Regions from separate parts of the Lysinibacillus sp. RS10 genome, predicted to be linked through region 3. Evidence: riboswitches for the same ligand, from Rfam matches in the RefSeq annotation. Region 3 holds a riboswitch; each other region holds the start of a gene.
The links. Region 3 has a riboswitch for lysine ahead of ACB089_RS23455 (amino acid permease). Riboswitches for the same ligand answer to the same signal wherever they lie in the genome.
Positions count from the first base shown of each region.

Region 1: another riboswitch for lysine. It lies ahead of ACB089_RS06200 (aspartate kinase); the one in region 3 lies ahead of ACB089_RS23455 (amino acid permease).
Region 2: another riboswitch for lysine. It lies ahead of ACB089_RS12710 (transporter substrate-binding domain-containing protein); the one in region 3 lies ahead of ACB089_RS23455 (amino acid permease).

Region 1 is NZ_CP167122.1:1,209,656-1,212,862, reverse strand. It holds gene ACB089_RS06200 (aspartate kinase) at 86-1,312, opposite strand; lysine riboswitch at 1,427-1,605, opposite strand; gene uvrC (excinuclease ABC subunit UvrC) at 1,843-3,207, opposite strand, start outside.
Region 2 is NZ_CP167122.1:2,487,470-2,490,676, reverse strand. It holds gene odhB (2-oxoglutarate dehydrogenase complex dihydrolipoyllysine-residue succinyltransferase) at 1-291, shown strand, start outside; gene ACB089_RS12715 (hypothetical protein) at 389-547, shown strand; lysine riboswitch at 980-1,166, shown strand; gene ACB089_RS12710 (transporter substrate-binding domain-containing protein) at 1,284-2,138, shown strand; gene ACB089_RS12705 (amino acid ABC transporter permease) at 2,327-3,052, shown strand; gene ACB089_RS12700 (amino acid ABC transporter ATP-binding protein) at 3,065-3,207, shown strand, end outside.
Region 3 is NZ_CP167122.1:4,691,799-4,695,005, forward strand. It holds gene ACB089_RS23455 (amino acid permease) at 1-1,446, opposite strand, end outside; lysine riboswitch at 1,533-1,710, opposite strand; gene ACB089_RS23460 (CynX/NimT family MFS transporter) at 1,886-3,094, shown strand; gene ACB089_RS23465 (nitric oxide synthase oxygenase) at 3,126-3,207, opposite strand, start outside.

The DNA.
Region 1 (3,207 bases), 1.7 Mb from region 3:
ATACAATAATATCAATAGATAAAATATTAAATTAATATAAAGAAAAAAATAGGATGTGCCTTTTATTGACACACCCCATTCATTATTATACGTAAAGTGCATGTTCTAAATTGAATTCATCGTGTAATGCATTTGCTGCACGAATCATTTCGTCCTGAGGTACAACAACAGATACTTTTATTTCAGATGTACTTACCATTTTTACCGGGATACCTTCACGACGCAAACGATCAAACATACGGGCAGCAACGCCTGGATTAGATGCCATACCTGAGCCAACTATTGAGACTTTTGCTAAGCCGATTTCAAAATCAGCAAAACTAAATCCTAGTGATAATTTACTATCTTCTAAGACACGTAATGCTTCTGCAAACGCCTCTTTTAAAATGGTAAACGATACAGTCGGCTTTAAGCCATCTATTATTGCTTGCACAATGATATCGACGTTTATGCGATTTTTTGCAAGTATTGTGAACATATCTGCTAACGAAGCATCAGAATAAGCATCATAACCAACCGTTAAACGAATAACATCTGACTCATAGGCAACACCACGAACTATTAAATTTTTCTCCATTCCAACTTCCTCCTTCAATAAAGTACCTACTGTATCTACTACGCTCGACCGAATAATAACTGGGATTTGAAATTTCTTCGCTAACTCTACAGCTCGCGGGTGTAAAATTTGTGATCCTAAGTTTGATAGCTCTAGCATCTCGTCATAGGAAATTTCTTTTAGCTTTTGTGCCCTAGCAACATGACTTGGATCAGCTGTATAGACTCCTTCCACATTCGTGTAAATATCTACGCGCTCCGCTTCCAATGCCGCCGCGATAGCTACAGCCGTCGTTTCCGCTCCGCCTTTACCAAACGTCGTAATATTCTGTGAACAATCAATACCTTGTTCCCCCGCAACGATTACGATTTGTCCTTGTGCAAAATGCTCTGCTATTCGACTAACATCAATATCATCGATACGCGCATTGAAATACATATCATCAGTTTGAATACCTGCCTGCCAACCTGTTAATGACACTGCATGATATCCTTCTTCCTGCAAAGCAATCGCAACTAACGCACTTGATAGTTGTGAGCTTGTTGAAAGTAGTACATCTAGTTCACGCTTAGACGCACTATCTGATAAATCACAAGCCATCTCTGCTAATTCTTTCGCCATACTCCTCATTCCCGCAGTTACAACGACAACATCATAGCCTCTTTCCTTTTCAGCTATCGCCCTTTTCGCAACATCTTGAATATGCTTTGTCGATGCTAATGCAGCACTACCGAATTTCATCACAATTCTCGCCATACAGATCATTCTCCTTCGTATTCAATCATTTCGCTGTCTCTAGAAAACTAAAAAAGGCAGCCCTCACATAACGTGAAAGCTGCCTATAACATGTACAATAATAGTTACTTGCGCATGTGAGATAGCTCTCCGAAACGTTTAGAATCGACAGTTTTACATTTATTAAATGCAAAACCAGCACAGCATCGGAAACAACGATGCTCCACTTCGGCAAGCTCCCCTTTCATACATTGTCACTGGACTTGTTCGCCCTCTAATGTACTACTCTTGAACCTTGCACCTCTATCATCACTTAAATAGTGAATGTATTTAATTTTGCCTTAGCGAAAAAATTTGTAGTATATATAGTTGAAACATCTACAATAAGCTAAGGAGCCGTATATAACATTGCTATTTTAGATCAATGTTATATACAACCTTAGCATATGACTAATCCTTTGACAATGACTCTTGTTGAAAAGGAATTCCATCTGCATTCATTTCACCACCTTCAGAGATGGGAGTCTTCTATAGCTGACGCTTTGCTTTCGCTACAAAGAACGATCTGCTGAATGAAAATAGGCGTGAATATTGTTAGCTAGATTAGCAGGCATACCGGCTTCTTGTAACGCCAACTCACTTGCCTCACGGATTTTTTTGACAGAGCCAAAATGCTTAAGTAATTGCTGTTTTCGCTTTGGACCAACACCCTCTATATGATCGAGAACAGATTGAATGGCATGCTTCTCGTGCTGCTGTCGTAAGAAGGTAATGGCGAAACGGTGTACTTCGTCCTGAATTCGTTGCAGTAAATAGAATCCATCACTTGTGCGCTTTAACGCAATTACTTCAGGTGGGTCACCAAATAAAAGCTGTGACGTATTATGCTTTTCATCTTTTGCTAATCCGGCAATTGGAATGACTAGGCCGAGCTCATCTTCTAATACTTCTCGTGCGACTTCCATTTGCCCCTTCCCACCATCAATTAGTACTAAATCTGGCAAAGGTAAACCTTCCTTTAATACTCGTGTGTAACGACGCCTTATTACTTCCTGCATTGCCCCGTAATCATCATGTTTGGCAGCTGTGCGTGTTTTGTACTTTCGATACTCCTTCTTTGCTGGTTTTCCATCGATAAATACAACCATTGCAGATACTGCATCTGTTCCATGCATATGACTATTATCAAAAGCTTCAATTCGTAAAGGCGTTGAAATACTCATAGCTTCACCGAGTGCCTCACATGCGCCTATTGTTCGTTCTTCCTGACGTTCGATAAGTTGGAACTTTGCTGCTACAGCAATTTCAGCATTTTTAATCGCTAATTCTACAAGTTCTTTTTTTTGCCCGCGTTTTGGTGTTAGCACTCGAACATCAAGTAATTCCGTTAAAATATCCGCATCAATAGATTGTGGGATAAAAATCTCCTTCGGCTTAATGTGTTCTAACTTGTCGTAAAATCGGCCAACGAACGTTAAAAATTCCTCTTCTGCCTCTTGATAAATTGGGAAAATCGAGACATCTCGTTCAATGAGCTTTCCTTGACGAACAAAGAAAACTTGCACACACATCCAGCCCTTCTCGACTGCATAGCCAAATACATCGCGGTTCGTTGTATCACTTGAGACGATTTTTTGCTTTTGCATAACAGTGTCAATATGGGCAATTTGATCGCGAAACTCTTTTGCACGCTCAAACTCTAAATTTTCTGCAGCTGCAAGCATCTTTTCCTCGAGCTCCTTTTTGACCGCCTCAACACCACCATTTAAAAATTTCGTCATATCCTCAATCATATCGTGATAAATTTGGGCATCAATATCTTTTACGCAAGGTGCTAGGCATTGTCCCATGTGATAATACAAACAAACCTTGGAAGGAAGTTGCACACATTTTCGAAGCGGATATAAACGATCCAG
Region 2 (3,207 bases), 2.2 Mb from region 3:
AAATTAGGTTTAGCAGATCTTTCAGGTGGCTCATTCACAATTACAAACGGTGGGGTATTCGGTTCATTAATGTCTACACCTATCATGAATGGTACACAAGCTGCTATCTTAGGTATGCACACTATCAAAAAACGTCCAGTAGAAGTGAATGGTGAAGTAGAAATTCGCCCAATGATGTACTTAGCACTTTCTTATGACCACCGTATTATTGATGGTAAAGATTCTGTAGGTTTCCTTAAAACTGTAAAAGAATTACTTGAAAACCCAGAAGATTTATTATTAAATTCTTAATTCCAAAATCATATTTAAACCCTGCGAACTTTGTTTTGCAGGGTTTTTTTCTTTTTATGGAACATTTAAGGGAGCGATGGATAGGAAATTTAAGTGGATGGATGGAAAAATAGAAGCGGCTGATAGAAGAGCCGGAGTGAAGGATAAAGCAATCGAAGCGACGGATAGAAGAGCTGAAGTAACGGATAGGAAACGAAGCGATGGATATGAAGTGACGAATAAGCAATCGAAGGCGATGGATAGAAAGGCCGAGTGACGGGTAGTAACTGAAGCGACGGATAGAAATCAAAGCTACAGATAAAAAAGCTAAGGCAAAGGATAAAGCAATCGAAGCTACCGATAGAAAAGCCAAACTAAAGGATAAAGCAATCAAAACAACGGAGAGGTTGCCCCAAAGTTTGCAAAACCTTCACATAGTAAAAAACATATAGTACAAAAGGCGTTATCTTTACTGATCAACAATTTCTTTCCAATTACTAAAATGGGAGTTTAGTAATAAATAGTAAAGGTTTTACTAAAAAAAATAATGATGATTTTCAATTCTGAAAAAATGTACGATGGATATAAGAAGAGTAATACCCTAATATTGTAAATAATCAGAAAAATGATGAAATTATCTTGACGAATATCTTACTTTTATTGTAGTATCTTAATATCAATTAAATAAACAAACCTCACATTTGTTCTACGGTGAGGTAGAGGCGCGGTATTTATTAGTACATTGTTGAGTATAAGCAAGCGAAGACGCAATGGAGAAGGAACTACCGCCGAAGTATAAAAGGAGCTCGTACTTTTATGCTGGGTCTGCAGTGAATAAGTGCAGGACTGTCCTAGTGAATTATTTTCCAGATTTACTAGGTTGTGCTATCTCGGAAACATGGAAATTATAGTGAGGATTTGGGCAACTGTTAATTAAAATAAGACCTAAGTTCAATTCTTAGGTCTTTTTTCGTACAGTTGTCTTATTTTTTTACAGAAAAGGGGAGTTTTTCATGAAAAGAAAATGGTTGTTATTAATGTTAACGGTAATGACTGCAATTGTGATGGCAGCATGTGGTGCTGGCGACAAAAAGGATGAAGCAACAGGTGATGCTGGTGCAGATAAAGATGGCGGAGGTGAATTCCGTGTTGGGATGGAAGCAGGTTATGCTCCATTTAACTGGACGCAGCAAGATGATGCAAATGGTGCAGTAAAAATCGCCGACAATGCTGAATATGCAGGCGGCTACGATGTGCAAATGGCGAAGAAAATCGCTGAAGGCTTGGGCAAAGAATTAGTCATTGTGAAAATGGAGTGGGATGGTTTAGTACCTGCACTGCAATCAAATAAAATTGATGCCATTGTTGCTGGGATGTCACCTACTGATGAGCGTAAGAAAACAATTGATTTCACTGAAAATTACTATACTTCTGATTTTGTTATGGTTATTAAAAAAGGTAGCAAGTATGAAAAAGCAAAATCAATCCAAGATTTTTCAGGAGCTAAAATCACATCACAATTAAACACATCTAACTACGATGTGATAGATCAGATCAAAGACGTTCAAAAACAAACTGCAATGGATAGTTTCCCAGCTATGCGTGTAGCCTTAGAAGCTGAAAAAATTGATGGCTATGTAGCAGAACGTCCAGAAGGAATTTCAGCTGCTGCAGCAAACGATAAGTTCACATATGTAAAGTTTGAAGAAGGCTTTGATACAGATATTTCAAACACTTCTATCGCAGTAGGTTTACGTAAAGGTGATGCAAATCTAGAAAAAATCAATGAAATTCTAAAAGGTATTTCTGAAGATGATCGTCAAAAAATTATGGAAGAAGCAATTCATCAACAACCAGCAGCACAATAATAAGACTGCACGGACTACTTGCTTAGTCCGTGCAATATCTTTTCATCATTATTCAATGAGTACCTCTTTAAATAATGATAATGTCCTAGCTAATAGAATCATAAAATAATAAGAAAAAGTAAGTTGCAATGAAATAGCTAAGGCAAAAAAGAACAAGCAAACAACACGACGTTGTAAGGAGGCACATCATGAGTCTTGAATGGATTATTTCAATTGTTGAGAACAACTGGCAAATGTTTTTACGAGGTGCGTATTATACATTACTTATTTCGATTACTAGTACAATTATTGGTGCACTTATCGGATTTTTCATCGGAATTATGCATACTATTAAGGTTCGTAAAAAGGGTGTAAAATACTATAGCTTAAAGATCATTAATTTTATACTAACATGCTATGTTGAATTCTTCCGTGGTACACCAATGATTGTACAAGCTATGGTTGTATTTTACGGATTAGATATGGCATTTGGTATTGATATGCACTTTATTACAGCAGGTATTTTAGTCGTTTCACTAAACACAGGTGCTTATATGACGGAAATTGTACGTGGTGGTATTGTATCGATTGATAAAGGACAGTATGAGGCTGCTTCAGCAATCGGTATGAATCATTTTCAAATCATGCTATATGTAGTCTTACCACAAGTTGCGAGAAATGTATTACCTGCAACAGGTAATCAATTAATTATGAATATTAAAGATACAGCAGTATTAAATGTGATCGGTGTTACGGAATTATTCTTCCAAACAAAATCAATTGCAGGTAATAACTTCCGCTATTTTGAATCATTCTTCGTAGCTTGTGTCCTTTATTTCATCATGACATTTACAGCATCAAGGATTTTACTATATGTAGAAAGACGACTTGATGGACCAGATGCTTATCAAAAAGAACAGAAAGAAGCAATATAGGGGGACGAACAAGTGGCCGTTATTAAAATAGAGCATTTAAGTAAATCATTTGGGCGTAACCAAGTGTTAAAGGATGTAAACTTTCAAGTAGAAAAGGGTGAGGTTGTCTGTTTAATCGGTTCTTCAGGATCAGGTAAATCAACACTACTGCGCTG
Region 3 (3,207 bases):
ATCACATTCCTCTAGTGGAAGCACTTTTGTTTTATGCTTGATTTTATAGCCAAGCCATAACAGTAAGAACAGTGGAATACCAATATATGAAACAAATACTCCGTACCAATCAATTTTGTCACCCATAAAGGCTGTGTAGTTTTGACCGATCACAACAATCATACAAACTGTAAAGGCAAATAGTGGACCGAATGGGAATAGCTTTGCTCTATATGGCAACAATTTCGGATCCAAGCCTTGTGCCTCGAACGCTCGACGGAAACGATAATGGCTATATGCAATTCCTAGCCAGGCAATGAAGCCAGACATCCCAGAGGCATTTAGAAGCCACATATAGACTACACCGTCACCAAAGAATGAAGCTAAAAATGCTAGGGAGCCTACAGATAATGTCGCCAATAATGCGTAAATTGGAATACCTCGACGGCTTAGTTTAGTGAAAATTTTTGGTGCATGGCCATCTACTGCTAATTGCCACAGCATACGAGAAGATGCATAGAGCCCTGAATTCCCTGCTGACAGCATAGCCGTTAAAATCACGGCATTCATCATTGACGCTGCAAAGGCAATTCCTAAACGGTCAAATACTAGTGTAAATGGTGATACAGCGATATCCTCAGACAACAAACGTTCATCTGTAAATGGAATCAGCATCCCAATTGCAGCAATCGCTAAAATATAGAATAAAAGAATTCGCCAGAAAACAGACTTAACAGCTTTCGGAATATTTTTACCAGGGTCATCCGTTTCCCCTGCCGTTATTCCTAGTAGCTCTGTCCCCTGGAACGAGAATCCCGCAGCTAAGAAAATACCAAATGTAGCAAGGAAACCACCGTGGAACGGTCCATCACTAATAAAGAAATTCGTAAAGCCTACAGGAGCTTGTCCACCTAAAATACCAAAAATCATTAAGAAACTGACGATAATAAAGATGATTACAGTGACAACCTTGATCATTGCAAACCAATATTCACTTTCACCATAGCTTTTTACCGATAGTAGATTGAACGTTAAAACGATAACGATAAATAAAGCAGTCCAAAGTGCTGATGAGCTATCCGGGAACCAATATTTCATTATTAATGATACAGCAGAAATTTCTGCCGCAATTGTAATTGCCCAGTTGTACCAGTAGTTCCAGCCAAGTGCAAAACCTAAAGCCGGATCTACAAATTTTGTAGCATACGTACTAAATGAGCCCGATGATGGCATATAAGCCGCCATTTCGCCTAAGCTCGTCATTAAAAAGTACACCATAATACCAATTAATGCATAGGCGAGAAGTGCTCCGCCAGGGCCTGCTTGCGCAATGGCACCACCACTAGCTAAAAACAACCCTGTACCGATTGTACCGCCTAATGAAATCATAGTAATATGACGGCTTTTTAATTCTTTTTTCAGCTTCGGCGCTTTATTGCCGAGCTGATTCACTTTTATTTCACTCACGATTTAGCTTCCTTCCTTCTTTAAAGAGGCAAAAAAAATGCCATCACATGAACGCAGTGATGGCTAAGTTAATCCTCAGTTCTTTCAAAAACGATAGCTCAACACGTTGTTCCAAACGTGACAGTTCTGTTCCTTTCGGAGACAGCCCCAGCATGAGGTTTTCAAGTCCCCTCACACTTCGGCGATATTTCCTTTCCACTAACATCTCTAATGCTTGTCATTTCCATTAGTATACTCTTAAATACCGCGACCTCTACCTCAATACAAACTTGAGGCATATAATTATTAAATTTATGATGTGTATTAGTTTAACATACGACCTTTGACATTTCAATAACCCGATTAATGTTCCGTTTTTTTCGAATTTTCCATCACTTTAAATAATTTAATACAATGGCATAGTAGTTCGATTATAATTGTTCTAACAGGAGGGATTTATTTGACTACTGATGAACATTCGACTACTTATCCTAGCAGGGAAATCAGCTGGAGAGGAACAACCTTATTATTAGTTATCGGCGTCATTTGTATTGCCTCGACATTACGAATGCCACTAACAGTTGTTGGGCCCATTATTTCCTTTATCCGTGAAGATCTCAGCATATCCAATGTACTCGCGGGCTTTCTAACAACAATCCCATTGCTAGCATTCGCAATCATATCACCATTTGCCCCTAATGTCGCACGTAAATTGGGGCTAGAATTAACATTATTTTTATCCACTATTCTTTTAGCATTAGGAATTATACTACGCTCCCTTGGCACAACTACTTTACTCGTGTTTGGTACTGTGCTAATTGGTATCGCTATTGCATTCGGTAACGTACTTATTCCAGGATTGCTTAAATTGAAGTTTCCCTATCACATAGGTTTACTTATGGCATTTTTCACAATGTCGATGAATTTGACAGCTGGGCTTGGTGCTGGCATTAGCTATCCTATCGCCAATTCATCACTTGGCTGGCAAGGTGCACTGGCCATCTCGCTTGTACTTGTGGTATTAACCATTTTAATTTGGATTCCACAGTTGAAATTTAATAAGCCTGAGTCTACTTTTAAGATTACAAAAGAACGTACACCTTTATGGAAATCACCTGTTACTTGGGCTGTAACAGGTGCTATGGGGTTACAGTCATTATTATTCTATACAACTGCTGCCTGGATTCCTGAAATATACATAGCACAAGGCTTAGCCGCAGATCGTGCCGGCTGGATGTTCTCCATCATGCAATTTTCACAAGTCCCGATGGCTTTAGCTATACCTATTATCGCTAGTAAAATGACGTCTCAACGCCCCCTTGTATTCATGTTTACGTCATTTTACATAGTTGGCTTTATTGGATTAGTAATGGAATGGACAAGCCTCGCAATACTGTGGATGGTGCTACTAGGCTTAGCAGGGGGTGCTTCATTCGCATTAGCAATGATGTTCTTTACACTACGTACCCGTACCGCTTTTGAAGCAGCTGATTTATCAGGCTTTGCACAATCCTTAGGATATTTATTCGCCGCAATCGGTCCAATCCTATTCGGATACTTGCATGATTTATTCGGTGGCTGGAACATCGTAGGCTGGCTCTTTGTTGTCGTAGTATTGATACTTTCCTTATGTTCTTTTAGGGCTTCTAAAAATGAATATGTAAATTAAAAAAGGCAGCTCATGTGCTGCCTTTTTTCGATTAATAATGTGGTTTCTGATAAAAATAGTTCGGTGTATTGTACACATTAACATACGGCTTATGGAAAATATGGGTTGTTGCT